DNA from 3 places in the Micromonospora sp. CA-240977 genome. Region 1 is predicted to be linked to each of the others. Evidence: riboswitches for the same ligand, from Rfam matches in the RefSeq annotation. Region 1 holds a riboswitch; each other region holds the start of a gene.
What was found. A riboswitch is a leader RNA that binds a small molecule or an ion and turns the genes downstream of it on or off. The one in region 1 is predicted to bind cobalamin.

Region 1 (6,847 bases):
ACGGCGGCGCGCACGTCCGGCGGCTCGGGCGTCTCCAGCCAGGCGGACAGGTCGCGCAGGTCCCGTTCCAGGTCACCCATGCCGCACCTCCTCCCGGTCGAGCAGGCCGCGAAGCTTCGCCAGCGCCCGGGACGTGCGCGACTTCACAGTTCCCCGGGGCCAGCCCAGGGCCGCCACCGTCTCCTCCTCGCTGAGATCGAGGAAGAACCGGCAGACGATCACCTCGCGGTCCCGTACCGGGAGTTGCCGCAGGGCCTGCACCAGCGCGGCCCGGCGCTCCCCGGCGAGGACCGCGTCCACCGCCCCGTCCTCGGCGATCTCCGACGTCGGGTCCGCCGCCGCGGCGCGCAGCACCAGCCCGTCGCGCCGGCCGCGGGACCGGTGCAGGTTGCGGGTCTCGTTGGCGACGATCGCGAGCAACCATGATCGGAAGGACGATTCGCCCCGATATCGGGACAACTTGCGGTACGCCTTCACGAACGCCTCCTGGATGACGTCCTCGGAGTCCGAGCCCGCGCCGAGCAGCACCGCCGTCCGGTACGCGGACGCGGTGTGCCGAGCGACCAGCAGGTCGTACGCCGCCAGGTCGCCGGAGCGGGCGCGGGTGACGAGCGCGTCGTCGTCCAGGGGAACCTCCGTTCGGGTCACACTCATGACACCGCCCACGGCTGGCGGGTTCCAGCCCTCGTCGGGTCAGCCTTCTCCCACCCGGCGTGCAGCGTATTGCCAGGATTCGGTGCTGCACTGGAGGGGCGTCGAGGGAAGGGGTGGGGCATGAGCTGGTTCAGTCGACGGTCCCGGGGTGCCGAGGCGACCCCGACGAAGCTGGACCGGGAGGCGACCCGGGACGACCTCGCCGCGCTGGAGGAGTTCGTCCTGAGCCGGCGCGGGGTGGAGTTCTACCTGGAGCCGGAGACCACCGCGACGGACACCACAGTCGTGGCGATCGCCCACGACGGGGAGTGGATCCGTCGCCGTACCGGCACGCCCCGCGCGGCGGGGTCCATCGCCCGCAAGCACGCGGTGCCGCTGTACGAGGCGGGCCGCACCGGCTATCCGGAGCGGATGCGGGTGTGGAACCGTGCGCACCCGGAACGGCACGCCCGCTGAGGCTCGCCTGCCCAGGCAGCCTCGACGGCTGAACGGCCCGCTGAAATTCGCGGCTGCCCCCGGGTCAGGTTGCCGCGCCTGCGAGTGCGCGCCGAACGAGCGCGAGGATGGGCGGAAGGAGCAGGTCGTTGCCGCCGACTGTGGCGACGGCATCCACGCTGTGGTGCGTGCCGTCGATGTCGACCACCAGCGCGCCAGCCTCTCGGGCGATCACGACGCCCGCGACAGTGTCCCAGGGCTTGTTGTTGAGCATGATGAAAGCGTCGATCCTGCCGTGGGCCAACCAGGCGAGGTCGATTGCGGCGGAACCATGCATGCGTATCCGTTGGACGTGCTGGGTGAGCTGCTCGGTGATGGCAAGTCGTTCGGTGTTCTTCCGGCTGGCCCCGGTCCCGACCGCGTAGTCGCCGATGGCGACGACGGCGTCCTTCAGGTCGGTGACCCCGCTGGCGTGAATGCGTCGGTTGTTGGCGTAGGCGCCGTGACCCTGGGCGGCGTGGTACCGGGTGCCGAGGAACGGGAGGTCGATGACGCCGAGGACGCTGTGGGTGCGGTGGATGAGGCCGAGGGAGATCGCGCACAGGGGTGAGCCGTGGATGAAGTTGACGGTGCCGTCGACCGGATCGAGTGCCCAGGTGAGTGCGCTGGTGTCGCCGCTACTGCCGTACTCCTCGCCGAGGAACCCGATCTCAGGCGCCTTGGCGGCCAGATGCTCGCGGACGGCTCGCTCGATGGCGTAGTCCAACTCGGAGGCCATGTCGCGGTCACCCTTGAAGGTCAGCGCACCGGGCTGGAGCGTCCGCATCAGATCGCGCGCCAGGTCGACGGCCTCCTGGGCGAGGGGAAGAAGGCGGGCGTAGTCGTTCATAGCTGGCGGCTGCGGTCCCACAGTGAACTGAACATCCCGTCGAATATCGGGTAGAGGCCGGACGGGCTCGCGTTGCGCTCGATGACCATCGTCGGACAGTCGACGCCCCGCATCTGCGGCAGATAGTGCTGAACAACGCAGAGCCGGTCGTCGATCAGAAGGATGTTGGCCCGGACGGATTCGTCGTACACCCGAACGGCGAGGCGGTCACGCGCTTCCGACGGGAGCCGGTTGCTGATTCGGCAGGCCAGGTTCTGGATGTTGAGTTCGGTGAGTGCGCTCAGATGCCCCTCTGGATAGTCGTCCTCGCGCTCCAGCCGCCGTATCGTCTCGCCGCCTGGATCGAGGAACAGGCAGCGGAGGCGACTGCCGGCGGCGAGGAGCTTCAGGAGGTGATTGTCGGCGTATTGCTGACAGATGAGGTTGAGTGACACACCCGCCGCGCGGACGTCCCTGGCCTGGTTGAAGAGGACCTGCGGCGGCAACGCCGCGCTGAAGTCAGATCGGTTGGAATAGATCGCCGTGACGTCACCCAGCCGGTCGCGATCAACAGTGTCGAGCTGGGGGTGCCTGAGGCCCTGCTCTGTTGGGGCCCGGTGACGTTCGCCGAGGAGAAGCGTCATGCGGGCGTGGCTCGGCATGGACAGGCCGGCGCAGATGCGGGAGAGGACGTCGATGCTGCTGACCCGTCGGGCGCCGCTGGTGATCTCGCTGACCTGAGCCTGGCTGAGACCGGTGGCGATACCGAGATTGGTTTGGCTGGCGCGGGTGGCTCGTTGCACAAGCCGGAACACCTGAGCGATGTCGCGAGCGGTCAGGGCGTCGAGCATGTCGGAGGTCTCCCACAGCAGGTGAGGGATGCTGAACGGTGGGGCCGTTCGAATGCTCACGCCACGCGTCCTTCCCGCCGGTGGGGTGAGGGTCAGCTTATCCAGCGGGCAAGCGGCGTGGCCCGGACGACATCCGGAGAGCGGGTAGAAACTATCCCCTGAGGAACCACCCGCCGTGACGGATGCCGACGATCGCGGCGATCAGGCTCGGTACGTGAGACCTTCGTACCGCCCGCACCTGCCGATGCGCCCAGCCTGGCTGTGCCGAAACTGCGCCGCCCCATGGCCGTGCTCGCGCGCGCAACTCGATCTCGTCGCCGAGTTCTACGGTCATTCCCTCGCGCTGGCGCTCTACCTGGCGTCCTGCATGAACGAGGCGATCCACGACCTGCTCAGCCTCGGCGGTCGCCCTGACCTTGCCAAGATGCACGCGCGCTTCCTCGGCTGGTTGTCGCTGACTCGTCGCCCTCGACGCGATGGAGCCGACTAATGCGCCTCGGCGGCGGGGCGTTGAGGTAGCGGTGACTCCAGGACCGCCTCCGGGTCGGGGTCGGCCGGACAGAGCCAGACGCGGCCCGCCAAGTGGTGGAACCGCGGGGCGATCACCGTGATCGACCTCCGGTATTGATCGCGGACGCTGCCGGGTGTTCGCCGATCCTAGGCGCGGGTGCCGCGGGTCACCGCCCCATCGGGCGTGGGGCATTGACCTGGGTTGTGCGAGGTGCGGGTTCGAGGGCGCGGAAATCGGTCCACCTCGATGGGTTGCGTTCGGCGGGCGGGGCCGGGCCTGCGTTGACCGGCGGCGCGGCGGTGTGGCAGCATTCGCGGCCTGACGGCAGTGAAGGAAGTCGGTGCGAATCCGACGCGGTCCCGCCACTGTCACCGGGGAGCGATCCCCCCTCGTGAGTCACGGCCGTGTGTCTGCGGCTGGAAGGCCGGGGGAGAGCTGCGATCCGGAAGCCAGGATACTTCGGCCGTCGGGATGTACCCCAGGGCGTGGACACCCGAGGAGGACCCGATGACGCACGGCGTCGCATGCACCGACGACCATCGCCACCACAGGCGCCGCACCGCGCCCACGACCGGCCGCGCCCGCCTGCTCCGGGGCGGCCTCGTCGGCGTGCCCCAGGTCGACCGAGCCGACCGCCGGTCCCGCTGAGCTGAGCGCCCGGCGCTGACGGCCCCGACGTCCGCGTCGGCGAGTCGGCCGCGCCGTCGTACCGGCTGACGCCGTACCCACCCGCTTCGTCCAGGTCGCCTCCGTGGCCGCCCGGGCGTCACTCTCCGGAGCCTGCCGTGCGCATCCTGCTGCTGTCCACCGCCGACACCGACCTGCTGGCCGCCCGCGCCAGCGGGGCCGACTACCGGCTCGCCAACCCCGCGCGGGTCGCGGCCGACGAGGTGCCCGCCCTGCTCGACGGGGTCGCCCTCGTCGTCGTACGCCTGCTCGGCGGCCGGCAGGCGTGGCCGGACGGTCTCGCCGCGGTGCTCGCCACCGGTGTGCCGACTGTCGTGCTCGGCGGCGAGGCGCTGCCCGACGCGGAGCTGATGGCGATCTCCACAGTGCCGTCGGGGGTCGTCACCCAGGCGTTGGCCTACCTGGTCGAGGGTGGGCCGGACAACCTCGGGCAGTTGGCCCGCTTCCTCTCCGACACGGTGCTGCTCACCGGCGAGGGGTTCGCCCCGCCCGCGCCCACCCCCGCGTACGGCGTGCACGGCCAGCACCCGACCGATCCGCAGCGGCCCACAGTGGGGATCGTGTTCTACCGGGCGCACGCCCTGGCCGGCAACACCGGGTTCGTCGACGTGCTCGCGGACGCGGTCCACAGGGCCGGCGGCAACCCGCTGCCGATCTTCTGCGGCTCGCTGCGCGGGCTGACCACGGGCGCGGGCCCGCTCGGGCTGTTCGCCCGCTGTGACGCGCTGCTGGTCACGGTGCTCGCGGCCGGCGGCGCGGTCGCCGCGGACGCCTCCGGAGGCGGCGACGAGGACGCCTGGGACGTCGGCGCCCTGGCCGCCCTGGACGTGCCGATCATCCAGGCGCTCTGCCTCACCAGCACCCGCGCGCAGTGGGCCGACAGCGACGCCGGGCTGTCCCCGTTGGACGCCGCCATGCAGGTGGCCATCCCGGAGTTCGACGGCCGGATCGTCAGCGTGCCGTTCTCGTTCAAGCAGATCGACGCCGACGGGCTCTCGGTCTACGCCGCCGACGCCGACCGGGCCGCCCGGGTCGCCGGGATCGCCGTGCGCCACGCCCGGCTGCGGTACGTGCCCAACGCCGACAAGCGGATCGCCGTGGTCCTCAGCTCGTACCCCACCAAGCATTCCCGGGTCGGCAACGCCGTCGGGCTCGACACCCCGGTCTCGGCGGTCCGGCTGCTCGGCGCGCTCGCCGAGGCCGGCTACCACCTGGGCGACGCGCCGGTGCCCGACGACGGTGACGCGCTGATCCACGCGCTGATCGCCGCCGGTGGTCACGACGTGGAGTGGCTCACCCCGGAGCAGTTGGCCGCCGCCGAGGCCCGGATACCGGGGACGACGTACCGGCGGTGGTTCGACAGGGTCCCGGCCGAGCTGCGCGAGCGGATGCGCGAACACTGGGGTGAGCCGCCCGGCCTGCTCTACACCGAGGGCGGGGACATCGTCCTCGCCGGGCTGCGCTTCGGCAACGTGGTGCTGCTGATCCAGCCGCCGCGCGGCTTCGGGGAGAACCCGATCGCCATCTACCACGACCCGGACCTGCCGCCCAGTCACCACTACCTGGCCGCGTACCGCTGGCTGGCCGCGCCGAGCGCGGACGGTGGCTTCGGCGCGGACGCCGTTGTGCACCTGGGCAAGCACGGCACCCTGGAGTGGCTGCCCGGCAAGGGCCTCGGCCTGGCCGCCGACTGCGCGCCGGACGCGGTCCTCGGTGACCTGCCGCTTGTCTACCCGTTCATCGTCAACGACCCCGGCGAGGGCACCCAGGCCAAGCGCCGCGCGCACGCCGTGGTGATCGACCACCTGGTGCCGCCGATGGCCCGCGCCGAAACCTACGGTGACCTGGCCAAACTGGAGCAACTGCTCGACGAGTACGCCACCGTGCAGGCCCTCGACCCGGCGAAGGTGCCGACCGTGCGGGCGCAGATCTGGGACCTCGTGCGCGCCGCGGAGCTGCACCACGACCTGCACGCCGAGGCGATGCCCGACGCTGACGACTTCGACGACTTCGTGCTGCACCTCGACGGGTACCTCTGCGAGGTCAAGGACGTGCAGATCCGCGACGGGCTGCACATCCTCGCCGACGCGCCCACCGGTGAGCCCCGGGTCAACCTGGTCCTCGCGGTGCTGCGCGCACCCCAGATCTGGGGTGGCGCCCACGCCCTGCCCGGCCTGCGGCAGGCGCTCGCGGTCGCGTACGGGCTCGACGAGCAGGCGCTGCTCGCGGCACCGGGAGAACGACTGGCGGTGCCCACGGCGCTGACCGACGTGGTGGACGGGCCGGCCGGCACCGCCGCCGACGCCGTCGACCTGATCGAGGCGCTCGCCCGGCGGTTGGTCATCGGAATGGAGACGCTCGGCTGGGACGCCGAGGCCGTCGACGCGGTGGTCGCGGAGGTGACCGGCCAGCCGATCCCGGACGTCGCCGCCGTGCTGCGCTTCGCCGCCACCGAGCTGGTGCCCCGGCTGGACCGCACCACCGACGAGCTGACGAACACCCTCGGCGCGCTCGACGGGAGGTTCGTGCCGCCCGGCCCGTCCGGCTCACCCACCCGGGGCCTGGTCAACGTGTTGCCCACCGGCCGCAACTTCTACTCCGTCGACCCGAAGGCCATTCCCAGCCGCAACGCCTGGGACGTCGGGGTGGCCCTCGCGGACTCCCTGCTGGCCCGGCACCTCGCCGACACCGGGGCGTACCCCCGCTCGGTGGGGTTGACCGTGTGGGGCACCAGCGCCATGCGCACCCAGGGCGACGACATCGCCGAGGTGCTCGCGCTGCTGGGCTGCCGGCCGGTGTGGGACGACCGGTCCCGGCGGGTCACCGGCGTCGAGGTGGTGC
Region 2 (6,847 bases), 700 kb from region 1:
GGCGGCGAGAGCCATCTGGGCGCGGAGCAGGATCTGTTCACTGCCCGGTTCGCCGGGACGCCACCCGCGGGCCGCCGCCAGTTGTTCGCTGGAACGGACCAGGACGCCGCGCCGGATCTCGTCCGCCGCCGCGTCCCCGGACGACCGCAGCAGCAGGGAGAGCTGGCTCGACAGGCCAGCCGCGCCGGGGTCGGCGATGTGCCGGGCGATGGTTTCGGGCACCCGGTCGGACGGCGTCTGGCCGGTCGTCCGGCGCAGCTCGTCGCCCGCGGCCCGCAGGCACGCCTCGAACAGCCCCTCCTTCGACGTGAAGTAGCGGCTGATGAGCGCCACGTTGACGCCCGCGTCGTCGGCGATGTCCCGGACGGTCGTGGCCGCGTAGCCGTCCCGCGCGAAGCGCTGGCGGGCGGCGTCGAGCAGGAGCTGCCGGGTTTCGGCCGCGTCCCGACGGCGACGCTGGGCCGGCTCGCCGGCGGTGTCGCTGGTCGGGGGGACCGGCGGTTCTGCTGCCACGACGCCTCCCTCCCCGGCTGCTCCACCGTGGGCCGCCGTCCGTCGGTAAGTAAACATATGTTGACTTACTCGCCGACGCAAGCTCCTCACGGGGACGTGAGGTGACGTAAACGACTGTTGACTTGAGCTGCCGGCCGAGCATACTGGCTAAGTCAGCAAGCGTTTACATCTAGTTCGAGGATGTCATGACCCACACCATCGAGGAGTCGACCCACCTCGGCTCCGCGCCCAGCGCGGCCCCGCGCGCCAACAGCACCCTCCTGGTGCTGTACCTGTCGCTGGGCGGCCTGGCGTTCGCGGTGCTCCAGTCGCTGGTGGCGCCCGCGCTGTCGACAATCGGAAGGGACCTGGGCGTCTCCACCGGAGACATCAGCTGGGTGCTCACGGCGTACCTGTTGGCCGCCTCGGTGCTGACGCCCATTCTCGGACGTCTCGGTGACATGGTCGGCAAGCGTCGGGTCCTCATCGGCGTCCTCGCGGCCCTGGCCGCGGGCACCCTGCTCGCCGCCCTGGCGCCCAACCTGACAGTGCTGATCGTCGCGCGGGCGCTGCAGGGGGCCGCCGGAGCGATCCTGCCGCTGTCGATCGGCATCGTCCGTGACCAACTGCCTCGGGAGAAGGTCGGCGTCACCGTCGGCCTGCTGTCGGCGATCTTCGGGGTCGGCGCCGGTGTCGGCATCGTGGCCGCGGGCCCGATCGTGGAGCACCTGTCGTGGCACTGGCTGTTCTGGCTGCCGCTGGTCCTCGTCGTCGTCGCGTTGCTCGGCGCCATCTTCGGGATGCCCGAATCGCGGGTCCGCACGCCCGGGCGGCTCGACATGCTCGGCGCGGCCATCCTGTCGGTGTCGCTGGTCTCGCTGCTGCTGGCCGTGAGCAAGGGGCAGGGCTGGGGCTGGACCGAGCCGAAGACCATCGGCCTCTTCGTGCTCGGTGTGGTCGCGATGATCGTGTTCGTCCGGGTCGAGCTTCGGGTACGCGAGCCGCTCATCGACATGCGCCTGATGCGGATTCGCGGTGTCTGGGCCACCGACCTCGTCGCCCTGATCCTCGGGTTCGCGATGTTCGGGACGTTCGTGCTCGTACCGACCCTGCTTCAACTCCCCGCCGCCACCGGGTACGGGTTCGGCAAGACGGTGTCCCAGGCGGGCCTGTTCCTGCTGCCCACCGTCCTGATGATGGTGGTCTTCGGTCCCCTGGCGGGTCTGCTGGACCGACGCTACGGTCCCAAGGTTCCGATGTTCCTCGGCACTGTCGCGGTCGTCGTCGCATTCGTGCTGCCGGCGGTCGCGCACGGCGCCACCTGGCAGGTTCTGCTCTCCGGGGTGCTCACCGGCGCCGGCATCGGCCTGGCGTTCGCGGCGATGTCCAACGCCATCATCGAGAGCGTCCCGGCCGGACAGACCGGCGAGGCGAGCGGCGTCAACACCATCGCGCGGACCATCGGCAGCAGCATCGGAGCGGCGGTCGTGGCGGCCGTCATCACCTCGAACAGCACCCCTCAGAGTCTGCCCACCGACGCGGCGTTCACCGCCGGCTTCTGGGTGTGCGCGGGCGTCGCGGTCCTGGCCGTCCTCGCGGCACTCGCCCTGCCCTCGGCGCGTCGCCGCCACGAGGAGGCCGTCGCCGTCGGCGTCGACGACCTTCCGCCCGAGCCGGTCGAGCTGCACCTGTCCCACCGGCAGCACTGAGCAGTCGACTGACCCGCGCGGGCCGTGTCCACTCCTGGTGGGCACGGCCCGCTGACCTCACGCTGTTCGCTGAGCGCCCAGTCGAAGCTGCCAACGCGTGCCCGCACTGGTGAGCCGGACGACCGCCAACGGCTCCACGTCAAGATGCCGGTACGCCGCCATCGGCAGACCGAGGGCGTGCACGACCGCGACCCGGATCACCAGCGGGTGGGTGACCGCGATGATGCGTCGACCCGCGCCGCGCTGCTCGTCCAGCCAGCCCCCGACCCGATCCCGCACGGCCGTCACGGACTCACCACCGTGCGGCGCCGAGTCCGGCGCGGCAAACCATTCCCGCAGCGCCTGTAGGTGCGTGCCGGCGACCTCCTCAAGCGACCGTCCGGACCAGTCGCCGTAGTCACAGTCGGCCAACGCCGTCTCGATCGTCGGCACCAGGCCGAAGGTTTCGGCGGTCTGCCGGGCCGCGGCCGCCGGGCTGGACAGGCAGGTGTCGTGCACGCCGAGGTGCCCACGCCGGCCCGGATCTCCGTGGGCCTGAGCAAGAGCGGCACGCAGGCCACCCTCGTCCAGGCCGTCGTCGGGCGCGCCGAAGCGGGCCCGACGCAGGGCGGCGGTGTGACCATGGGCGACCAGCCGGAGGCTGGTGGGGGTCACGTGCCCGGCAGCGCGGTGGCGGTCCGGCGGCGCAGGTCGTGGTGCATCAGGGCCGCGAACAGCAGGCCGATCCCGGTCCAGAGCACCACCTGCGTGCCGAGCGAGGCCAGCCGGAAGTCCCACAGCAGGGCCGCCGGGAAGTCCTCCGGGACCTCCTGGAAGGAGGGCATCACCACGTAGGACACCACGGCGACCAGAAGGAACCCGCCGGTGGCCGCGGCGGCGCGCTGCCACGTCGGCGCCGTGCCGCCGACCGCCCGATAGCCGAGCGAGCCGGCCCACACCGCCACCAGGCCGAGCACCACCATCAGCAGGTAGGTGACGGTGCGCTGGTTGATGGTGGCCGGGTCGCCGACGGCCGGCGGGTTCGCCGGATACTTCAGGAACGGCACGATCACCGCGCCGAGCAGGGCCGCGCCGGCCAGCAGCAGGCCCGAGCGGCCGTCGTCGTAGGTCCGCCGCCGGCGGGACAGCAGCACGTACGCGGTGGCCAGCAGGCCACCCATCGCGGCGCCGAACAGGCTGGTGGCCAGAAACAGGCCGCCACGCTGACCGGTGCGGCTCACCAGGGCGTCCTCGTGGTCGTGCCCGCCGACCGCGGGCTCGGCGTGCGTCGCCGCCTCCTCGATCGCGATGGCCGCCTCGACGTGGGGTTCGCCGGCGACGTAGGCGAACGCCCCGGCGAGCAGGCCCGCGATCAGGCCGGCGAGCAGCCCGCGGACGAGGACGGTGACGAACGGGGGAGCGGTGGTGGACGTCAGTGGCACGGGACACCCAGCAGGTGCCGGCCGTCGTGCATCAGCTCGTGCAGGTACGTCCCGCTGCGCGAGACCGCTCCCTGATCGAAGGCGACGAGGTAGGCCAGCAGGCTGAGCAGTACGACGGTGGCCAGGACGGTCCACAGCAGACGGGTGGTGCCAGCGGGACGCACCAACGGCTGGCTGGACGTGGAAGCAGACATGAGATCACGAACCTCCCCGGGGATGACGCGTCCCCATCGCAAGGCTGCGGACGACCGAGCGTCCTGGCTCGCGGACCCGTTGAGGCTGGGACCGCTTACAGTGGCGCGACCGCGCCGGATTCACACCGGCTTCCCTCGCGTCGCCGCAGATAGTGGGTCGACGGTATCGGTGCCGCCGCAGGCGGTCAACCCGGCCCCACGGACGGGGTGTCGGCCTCGGGTGAGCGATAGTATCGACACAGCTAAATTCCAAAGATATGATGCTTGGTTGCGCCGAGGCACCCGTTCGGCGGCCCCACAGGCGTCCTGTTACCGCTAACATGGTCAAACTGCCGGATCGGTTTCGAAGCAACCGAGCCGACCCGGACATCTGACCAATGACTGTGCGGGTGGGGGAGAAGTACGTGAGCATGCCAGGACGTGTCCGATGACGACCACCGAGGCTGCGCCGGGCCAGGGCATCGTCGACGCGCACCACCATCTCTGGGTCCGGGCACGGCACCCGCAGCCCTGGATCGATCCGCACACCATGGCCGCGATCGACAGCGACTTCACCCCGCTCGATCTCGCCCCGGCGGCCCGGGCCGCCGGGGTCACCCAGACCGTCGTGGTGCAGTCCGTCGCCGTCCGGACGGAGACGCCCGAGCTGCTGGGCATCGCGGCCGACGACCCCCTCATCACCGGTGTCGTCGGTTGGGTCGACCTCACCGCCGACAACGTCGGCGACCGCCTCGACCGGCTCCGGGCGGCCCGCGGCGGAGAGCGGCTGGTGGGCATTCGCGACCTCGTCCAGTCCGAGCCCGATCCGGCGTACCTCGACCGGCCGGACATCCGGCGCGGCATCGCCGCGGTCGGCGCCGCCGGTCTCGCCTTCGACCTGCTGGTACGCGACCACCAACTGCCGGCGGCCACCCGGCTCGTCCGCGACCTGCCCGAGATGCGGTTCGTGCTGGACCACCTCGGCAAGCCCTCGCTCGGGCACGCCGGCCTCGGCGACTGGCCGCGCGACCTGCGGGCGCTCGCCGCCGAGCCCAACACGACGGCGAAGCTCTCCGGTCTGGTGACCGAGGTGGACGGCCCCTCGTGGACGGCGGCGGACCTTCGGCCCGCCGTCGAGCACGCGCTCGACGCGTTCGGCCCGGACCGGCTGATGTTCGGTTCGGACTGGCCGGTGTGTCTGCTCGCCTCCTCGTACGCGCGCTGGGTCGAGGTCCTCACCGAACTGCTGGACCCGTTGGGCGACGACGAGCGGGCGGCGATCTGGCGGCGGACGGCCCGCCGGGCGTACCGGCTGGACGCGGCGTGACCCCGCGGCCGCGCCGACCGGCGGGCCGCAGCGCGGGCCGGGCCGGTCGGCGGGCCGCAGGTTGTGCCAGTTTGATCAGACGTATGCCGCATCCGCACCGGGTAACGACGACAACATCCCCGTAAGACCTTGGCAACATGAGTCAATGCGTGGCAAGGTAACGCCTGATCGAGGGAAACATCCGACCTATCTCGACGGGTGCTGTGGGCACTAGCCCGCGTGCCCGGCCGAGGAGGCTCGGTGGCTCAGAGGTGGCCGGCTCGTCGGGATTCCCCCGTCGCGCGCCGGCGCCACGCTTGGGGAGGTCAGATCCGACGATGAGTACCGCCGAGGCATCCGTCGGCGCGCAGCGCGGCGAACTCAGCGACTGGTTCCGCGAACGGATCTCCCACGCCGTCTCCGAGTTGACCGCCGCGACCGCGCTCGTCGTCCTGTTCGTCGCGTTGACCTTCGCCAGCCCCTACTTCCTGACGGCGGACAACCTCTTCAACATCGGGGCGCAGACCGCGGTGATCGCCATCATCGCCACGGCGCAGACGATGGTCATCATCACGAAGGGCATCGACCTCTCCGTGGGGTCGGTCGCCGCGCTCGCCGGTGTCGCGGGGGCGATGGTCGTCCGCGACCTCGGCTTCCCGCTCTGGGCGGCGACGGTGGTCGCGATCGGTGTCGGCGCGCTGGCCGGCCTGCTGAACGGGCTGCTTGTGACAGTGGCCCGGATCCCGCCGTTCATCGCGACGCTGGGCACGATGTCCGTGGGCCGCGGTCTCGTCTTCATCATCACCGGCGCGGTCGGCGTCTACGGCCTGCCCCGCTCCTTCCAGTTGCTCGGCAACGGGCAGATCCTCGGCATTCCCTTCGCCGTGGTGATCACCGTCCTGGTCGCGGTCGGGGTCGCCTTCCTGCTCTCCCAGACCCGCTTCGGTCAGTACACCTACGCGATGGGCTCCAACCTGGAGGCGGCCCGCCGCTCCGGCGTCCGGGTGGGGCGCCACCTGACCGGGGTGTACGTGCTGGCGGGCGTGCTGGTCGGGCTGGGCGGCATGATCGCCGCCTCCCGGGTCAACTCCGGCCAGCCGAACTACGGGATCTCGCTGGAGCTCGATGTCATCGCCGCCGCGGTCATCGGCGGCGCCAGTCTCTTCGGTGGCCAGGGCCGGATCGTCGGCACCATCATCGGCGCGTTCCTCATCGCCCTGGTACGCAACGGCGCCGTGCTGCTCGACATCAGCATCCACTACCAGCAGGTGATCGTCGGCCTGATCATCTGGGCCGCCGTCTACTTCGACCAGTACCGCCGACGGCGGCTGGAATCACGGGGTTGACATGCCATTCCGAGACTCCGAACGAGAGAGGACACACACCATGGCGCACACCACCACCAGCCGGCGGACGCGACGGTCGATCCTGGGTGTACGGGCCGTTCTGGCCGCGGCCGCGGCGACCGCTCTGCTGAGCGCCTGCGGCGGGGTCGAGGTCCGCGACGGGGGCGACGGCGCGACGAAGGACGCGAGCGGCCCGTTGAAGCTCGCCGTCGTGCCGAAGGCCGTCGGCGCCGACTACTGGAACACCGTGAAGGCGGGCGCGGAGTGCGCCGCGCAGCGCGCGGGGGACGTCACCGTGCAGTGGGACGGGGTGACCACCGAGACCGATGTCGAGGGCCAGGTCAACCTGATCCAGAACTTCGTCACCAAGAAGGTCGACGGCATCGTGTACGCGGCGACC
Region 3 (6,847 bases), 700 kb from region 1:
GACGAGCTGGGGGTGCGGATCTCCCGGGTCACCACCCCGATCGCGATGTTGTCCGGTGGGCAGCGCCAGTGCGTCGCGGTGGCCCGGGCCATCATCTGGGCGACCAATGTGGTCATCCTCGACGAGCCGACCGCGGCGCTCGGTGTCGTCCAGACCGGCCGGGTGCTCGACGTGGTCCGGCGGGCCCGCGACGCCGGCATGTCGGTGGTGTTGGTGAGCCACAACATGCCGCAGGTGCTCGAGATCGCCGACCGGGTCGAGGTGCTGCGGCTCGGCCGGCGGGCGGCCCGACTGCGCGCGGACGAGGTCACCACCGACGACCTGGTCGCGGCGATGACCGGGAGCACCAGCGGAGAGCGGGACGAACGCTGACATCGTCGACCGGGGCGCGCGCGATCACGTGATCGAAAGCGCGCCCCGGAGCCGTCGGTGGGTGCGAAGCGGGCCGTCGGACGCCGGGCCGGGACGGGCGCTCAGAACCGTGTCGGCTCGACGTTGGCGTCACCGTCGTCGGGTTGCCCGTGCAGCGATTCCTCCACCCCGATCAGGTGGTTGGCCATCCGGATCCGGGCGCGCTCCGGGTCCCGGGCCACGAGGGCCTTCAGGATCGCGACGTGCTCGTCGTGGGTACGCCGGTCCGCGCCCTCCTCGTGCAGGCTCCGCCAGAGCCGCCCGCGCAGGGTGCGCCCGGCGAACGCCTCGATCAGACCCACGAGCACCGGATTGCCGGCGTGCACCGCGATGATCCGGTGGAACGCGATGTCGATCTCCATGATCCGTTCGTGTTCCTGCGGCGACCGACCGGCGATCCGAGCCGCCTCGTCGAGGAGCACCCCCGCCTGGGCGAGGGCCTCGTCGGTGATCCTGGTCGCCGCCAGGCGGGCGGCCTCGCACTCCAGCAGCCGCCGGACGATGTGGACGTGCCGCGGGTCGCCCTGGCCCTGGAAGTCGACAACGAAGCCCATCGGGGCCAGCAGTTGCGGCGCGTCGAGGTTGGTGACGTAGGTGCCGTCACCCTGGCGGATGTTGACGATGCCGAGGATCGACAGCGCCGACATCCCCTCGCGCAGCGAACCCCGTGAGACGCCGAGCGACTCGGCGAGGTCCTTCTCGATGGGCAGTCGGTCCCCGGGCTTGAAGTGCCCTTCGAGGATCATCCGCTTGATGCCGTTCACCACCTCGTCGGTGCGCGACATGACAACCCCCTAGCGGCCGGCGGGGGTGGCCGTCCCACCCGCGATCACGTACGGCTCCGAAACTGACACCGTAGTCGTGTCTGTCGCCGCCCAGTAGTGGCCGTCCGGAAAGCGGTAGAGCTCGACCGACTCGGGGCGCATCCGCGTGGAGTAGCCGGGCTGGCGCGGCAGGACGTAACCGCTGCCCGAACCGGTGTCCTGGATGATGCACGGGTCGGTGAAGTGTTCGTGCAGGTGGTCGACGAACTCGGTGACCCGGTTGGTGAGATCCCCCGAGATCGCGACGTAGTCGAGCACCGACACGTGTTGGACCATCTCACACAGCCCGACACCACCGGCGTGGGGGCACACGGGGATGTCGAACTTCGCGGCGAGCAGCAGCACTGCGACGATCTCGTTGATGCTGGCCAGCCTGCCGGTGTCCAACTGGCAGAAGTCGATGGCCTCGGCCTGGAACAACTGCTTGAACATCACCCGGTTGTGGCAGTGCTCGCCGGTGGCGACCCCGATCGGCGCGACGGCCCGGCGGACGGCGGCGTGGCCCAGGATGTCGTCGGGGCTGGTCGGCTCCTCGATCCACAGTGGCTCGAACTGGGCGAGCGCCTTCACCCACTCGATGGCCTGGCCGACGTCCCACACCTGGTTGGCGTCGATCATCAGGTTGCGGTCCGGGCCGAGGATCTCCCGGGCGATGCCGCACCGGCGGATGTCGTCCTCGAGGTTGGCGCCCACCTTGAGCTTCACGTAGCCGTAGCCGCTGTCCACCGCCTCCTGGCACAGCCGGCGCAGCTTGTCGTCGCCGTAGCCGAGCCAGCCGGCCGAGGTGGTGTAGGCGGGGTAGCCGGTCTTCTCGAGCTCGGCGAGGCGGGCGGCCTTCGTGCTCTCCTTGGCGCGCAGGATGGCAAGTGCCTCGTCCCGGGTCAGCGCGTCGGACAGGTAGCGCAGGTCCGCGATGTCGACGAGTTGCTCGGGGGACATGTCGACGAGCAGCCGCCACACCGGCTTGCCGGCGACCCGGGCGACGAGGTCCCACGAGGCGTTCAGCACGGCGGCCAGCGACAGGTGCACGACGCCCTTCTCCGGGCCGAGCCACCGCAGCTGGGAGTCGGAGGTGAGCATGCGGTAGACCGCACCCATGTCCGCCGCCATGGTCGCGACGTCCACACCCACGAGGCGCTGTGCCTGGTGGACGGCCGCCGCGACGACGATGTCGTTGCCTCGGCCGATGGTGAAGGTCAGACCGTGGCCCGTGAGCGGCGCACCGGTGCTGTCGACGCCGTCGGTGTGCAGGACGACGTAGGCCGCCGAGTAGTCGCCGTCCTTGTTCATGGCGTCGGAGCCGTCAGCGGTCAGGGAGGTGGGGAAGCGGACGTCCTCGACGGTGACGGCGGTGATCTGCGGCATGCGCTCCTCGCCCGGCTAGGCTAAAGATCAGATGATCTCAGGGAGTATACGGAGGGCCAATCCGACGCGTCAACGACGTCGATCGCCCAGGAATCGAAGACATCGAATGTTTTTTTCGTGGTACGGATTCGTCAGCGGGTCGTCCTCCCGACCGGCAGGCCCGGCCCGCCGGACCGACCGCGTTGTTGGCAGGATTCGTCGCGCTGGTAGGCGCCCTAACGGCGCGGCGGCTCCTCCTCGGCTCGTGGGCTGCTGAGGCGTTCCCGGCCCGATCGGGACGACGGCGCGGGGGCGGAGAGCGGCCCGGAAGATTGGATGTCCACTCCGCATAGTCGCATTGACGGCCGGATATGGGTAGGGGTCTTTACATCTAGAGACTTAATACATCACACCTTTCCGAATGTCGACACCCGCTCGCCTGCCGCGTCCCGCGCGGGCGTCGACCCGCCGCGCGTTCGCGCGGATCGGCCTCGTTGGCGAAGCCGGTGACGACCGTCACGGCGCCGCCGCCGACACGCCCGGGACCGACATGTGGGGTGTGACAACGGCAGCGTCCCTATATATGGTGTCGAACGCAGCTGGTTCGGCCGCTCAGCCCGAGCGGTCGAGGCAAGAGGGAACCCGGTGTGAATCCGGGACTGTCCCGCAGCGGTGAGTGGGAACGACCGCCGTCATCAGCACTGGGCCACGAATCGGTCTGGGAAGCGACGGTCAGTAGGAGACCGGCCAACCCGGTCGTGCCCGCGAGTCCGAAGACCTGCCAGCGCGCCGCGTACCCGCACCCGGGTGGGCGGCGGTCCGAGGCCGCGTGGGACGGCTGACGCCATCTGACCCACGCCGTGCCGGCGTGGCGTCCGCCGGTGTCTGTCTCCACGCGTCCGAGGGGCCATCAGGTCTCGAACTCGCGAGGAGTGAGTGGTGACAGTCACCGAGGTAGTCCCGGCCGGCGGAGACGCGGCCGTGCGGCGGACGCCGATGCAGGTCCGCAAGCGCAACGGCACTACCGAATCCGTGGAACTGAACAAGATCGTCCGGGCGGTCGAGCGGTGGGCCGACGACCTGACCGACGTCGACCCGATGCGCGTCGCCACCCGCACGATCAGCGGCCTGTACGACGGGGCGACGACGGCCGAGCTGGACCGGCTCTCCATCCAGACCGCGGCCGAGATGATCGGTGAGGAACCGCAGTACTCCCGCCTCGCCGCCCGGCTGCTGTCCGGCTACGTCGACAAGGAGGTGCGTCGGCAGGGCGTCACGTCGTTCAGCGCGGCGATCCGGCTCGGCCACGCCGAGGGTCTGATCGGCGACGACACCGCGGCGTTCGTGGCCGCACACGCCCCGCTGCTCGACGACGCCGTCGACCCCGACGGCGACCGGCGATTCGAGTACTTCGGCCTGCGCACTGTGTACGACAGGTACCTGCTGCGCCACCCCACCACCCGGGCGGTGCTGGAGACCCCGCAGTACTGGCTGTTGCGGGTGGCCTGCGGGCTGTCCCAGACGCCGGACGAGGCGGTCGGCTTCTACCGGCTGATGTCCAGCCTGGCCTATCTGCCCAGCTCACCGACGCTGTTCAACTCGGGCACCCGACACACCCAGATGTCCTCCTGCTACCTGGTCGACTCCCCGCGTGACGAGTTGGACTCCATTTACCAGCGGTACGCCCAGGTCGCCAACCTGTCCAAGTTCGCCGGCGGCATCGGCATCGCGTACTCGCGGGTCCGGTCCCGGGGCGCGCTGATCCGCGGCACCAACGGGCAGTCCAACGGGATCGTGCCGTGGCTGCGCACGCTGGACGCGAGCGTCGCCGCGGTCAACCAGGGCGGCCGGCGCAAGGGCGCGGCCTGCGTCTACCTGGAGCCGTGGCACCCGGACGTCGAGGAGTTCCTGCAACTGCGGGACAACACCGGCGAGGACGCCCGGCGCACCCACAACCTGAACCTGGCCAACTGGATCCCGGACGAGTTCATGCGCCGGGTCGAGGCCGACGAGATGTGGTCGCTGTTCGACCCGCACGAGGTGCCCGAGCTGCCCGACCTGTGGGGCGAGCGGTTCGACGCCGCGTACCGGGAGGCCGAGGCGCAGGGCCGGCACGTGCGGCAGGTCCCGGCGCGGGAGCTGTACGGGAAGATGATGCGCACCCTCGCCCAGACCGGCAACGGGTGGATGACCTTCAAGGACGCCGCGAACCGGCTGTGCAACCAGACCGCCGAGGACGGCAACGTGGTGCACCTGTCCAACCTGTGCACCGAGATCATCGAGGTGTCCAGTGACGCCGAGACCGCAGTGTGCAACCTCGGCTCGGTGAACCTCGCCGCCCACCTCACCGACGGCGGCATCGACTGGGAGCGGCTGCGCGCCACGGTCCGTACCGCCGTCACCTTCCTCGACCGGGTCATCGACATCAACTACTACCCGACCGCGCAGGCGGCGGCCAGCAACCCGCGCTGGCGGCCGGTCGGGCTCGGGCTGATGGGTCTGCAGGACGTCTTCTTCGCGCTGCGGCTGCCGTTCGACTCCCCGGCCGCCCGGGAGCTGTCCACCCGGATCAGCGAGGAGCTGTACCTGACCGCGCTGGAGACCTCCGCCGACCTGGCGCGTGACTTCGGCGCGCACCCGGCGTACGGGCAGACCCGCGCCGCGCGCGGCCAGTTGCAGCCCGACCTGTGGGGTGTCCAGGGCACGCAGACGGCCCGGTGGGACGCGCTGCGGCGACGGGTCGCGGCGGACGGGCTGCGCAACTCGCTGCTGGTGGCGGTCGCCCCGACCGCCACCATCGCCTCGATCGCCGGCTGCTACGAGTGCATCGAGCCGCAGGTGTCGAACCTCTTCAAGCGCGAGACCCTGTCGGGGGAGTTCCTCCAGGTCAACACCGCCCTGGTCCGCGAGCTGAAGGCCCGTGGCCTGTGGACCGACCGGATCCGGTCGGCGATCAAGCGGGCGGAGGGGTCGGTGCAGGACATCGCCGAGCTGCCGGCCGGCGTCCGCGAGTTGTTCCGCACCGCCTGGGAGCTGCCGCAGCGCGCCCTGATCGACCTGGCCGCCGCCCGCGCCCCGTTCATCGACCAGTCCCAGTCGCTGAACCTGTTCCTGGCCGCGCCGACAATCGGCAAGCTCTCGTCGATGTACCTGTACGCCTGGAAGGCCGGGCTGAAGTCCACCTACTACCTGCGCTCCCGCCCCGCCACGCGGATCCAGCAGGCCACCGTCGCGGTCGTCGCCCCGGTGCCGGCCGACGCGGAGGCGCTGGCCTGCTCGCTGGAGAACCCCGAGTCGTGCGAGGCCTGCCAGTGACCGTCGCCGACCCCACCACCCCAGACACGAGGACCACGCACATGCTGCTCGACCCCGGGATGGACCTCACCCTCCGCCCGATGCGCTACCCGCACTTCTTCGACAGGTTCCGCGACGCCATCCGCAACACCTGGACCGTCGAGGAGGTGGACCTGCACGCCGACCTCGCGGACCTGGACAAGCTGTCCCCGGCCGAGCGGCACCTGGTCAGCCGCCTGGTGGCGTTCTTCGCCACCGGCGACACCATCGTCGCCAACAACCTGGTGCTCAACCTCTACCAGCACGTCAACAGCCCCGAGGGTCGCCTCTACCTGTCCCGGCAGCTGTTCGAGGAGGCAGTGCACGTCCAGTTCTATCTGAACCTGCTCGACACGTACGTGCCGGACGAGACCGAGCGGTTCGCCGCCTTCGCGGCCATCGAGAACATCCCCTCGATCCGCCGCAAGGCCGAGTTCTGCTTCCGCTGGATCGACTCGTTGAACGACCTGCGGGAGCTGCGGACCCGGGACGACCGGCGGATGTTCCTGCTCAACCTGATCTGCTTCGCCGCCTGCATCGAGGGGCTGTTCTTCTACGGCGCGTTCGCGTACGTCTACTTCCTGCGCTCCCGTGGCCTGCTGCACGGTCTCGCCTCCGGCACCAACTGGGTGTTCCGCGACGAGTCGATGCACATGGCGTTCGCGTTCGACGTCGTCGACACCGTCCGCGCCGAGGAGCCGGACCTGTTCGACGACGCCCTCGCCGACCAGGTGCGGCAGATGCTCGCCGAGGCCGTCGAATGTGAGGTGCAGTTCGCTGAGGACCTGGTGGGCCACGGGGTGCCCGGCCTGACGCTCGCCGACATGCGGGAGTATCTCCAGCACGTCGCCGACCGCCGCCTGGCCCAGCTCGGCATCGCCCCGCACTACGGGTCGAGCAACCCGTTCGCCTTCATGGAGTTGCAGGACGTGCAG

Region 2: another riboswitch for cobalamin. It lies ahead of ACQPWW_RS14960 (CbtB domain-containing protein); the one in region 1 lies ahead of cobN (cobaltochelatase subunit CobN).
Region 3: another riboswitch for cobalamin. It lies ahead of ACQPWW_RS14995 (ribonucleoside-diphosphate reductase subunit alpha); the one in region 1 lies ahead of cobN (cobaltochelatase subunit CobN).

Annotation. Positions count from the first base shown of each region.
Region 1 is NZ_CP192055.1:3,986,217-3,993,063, reverse strand. It holds gene ACQPWW_RS18525 (hypothetical protein) at 1-80, opposite strand, end outside; gene ACQPWW_RS18520 (RNA polymerase sigma factor) at 73-654, opposite strand; gene ACQPWW_RS18515 (hypothetical protein) at 775-1,110, shown strand; gene ACQPWW_RS18510 (inositol monophosphatase family protein) at 1,175-1,978, opposite strand; gene ACQPWW_RS18505 (DUF5919 domain-containing protein) at 1,975-2,868, opposite strand; gene ACQPWW_RS18500 (hypothetical protein) at 2,984-3,298, shown strand; cobalamin riboswitch at 3,625-3,801, shown strand; gene cobN (cobaltochelatase subunit CobN) at 4,105-6,847, shown strand, end outside.
Region 2 is NZ_CP192055.1:3,281,489-3,288,335, forward strand. It holds gene ACQPWW_RS14940 (TetR family transcriptional regulator) at 1-513, opposite strand, end outside; gene ACQPWW_RS14945 (MFS transporter) at 699-2,201, shown strand; gene ACQPWW_RS14950 (histidine phosphatase family protein) at 2,259-2,855, opposite strand; gene ACQPWW_RS14955 (CbtA family protein) at 2,852-3,622, opposite strand; gene ACQPWW_RS14960 (CbtB domain-containing protein) at 3,613-3,816, opposite strand; cobalamin riboswitch at 3,852-3,993, opposite strand; gene ACQPWW_RS14965 (amidohydrolase family protein) at 4,244-5,122, shown strand; gene ACQPWW_RS14970 (ABC transporter permease) at 5,440-6,447, shown strand; gene ACQPWW_RS14975 (ABC transporter substrate-binding protein) at 6,488-6,847, shown strand, end outside.
Region 3 is NZ_CP192055.1:3,289,475-3,296,321, forward strand. It holds gene ACQPWW_RS14980 (ATP-binding cassette domain-containing protein) at 1-372, shown strand, start outside; gene ACQPWW_RS14985 (FadR/GntR family transcriptional regulator) at 474-1,196, opposite strand; gene ACQPWW_RS14990 (L-fuconate dehydratase) at 1,206-2,600, opposite strand; cobalamin riboswitch at 3,163-3,379, shown strand; gene ACQPWW_RS14995 (ribonucleoside-diphosphate reductase subunit alpha) at 3,576-5,894, shown strand; gene ACQPWW_RS15000 (ribonucleotide-diphosphate reductase subunit beta) at 5,936-6,847, shown strand, end outside.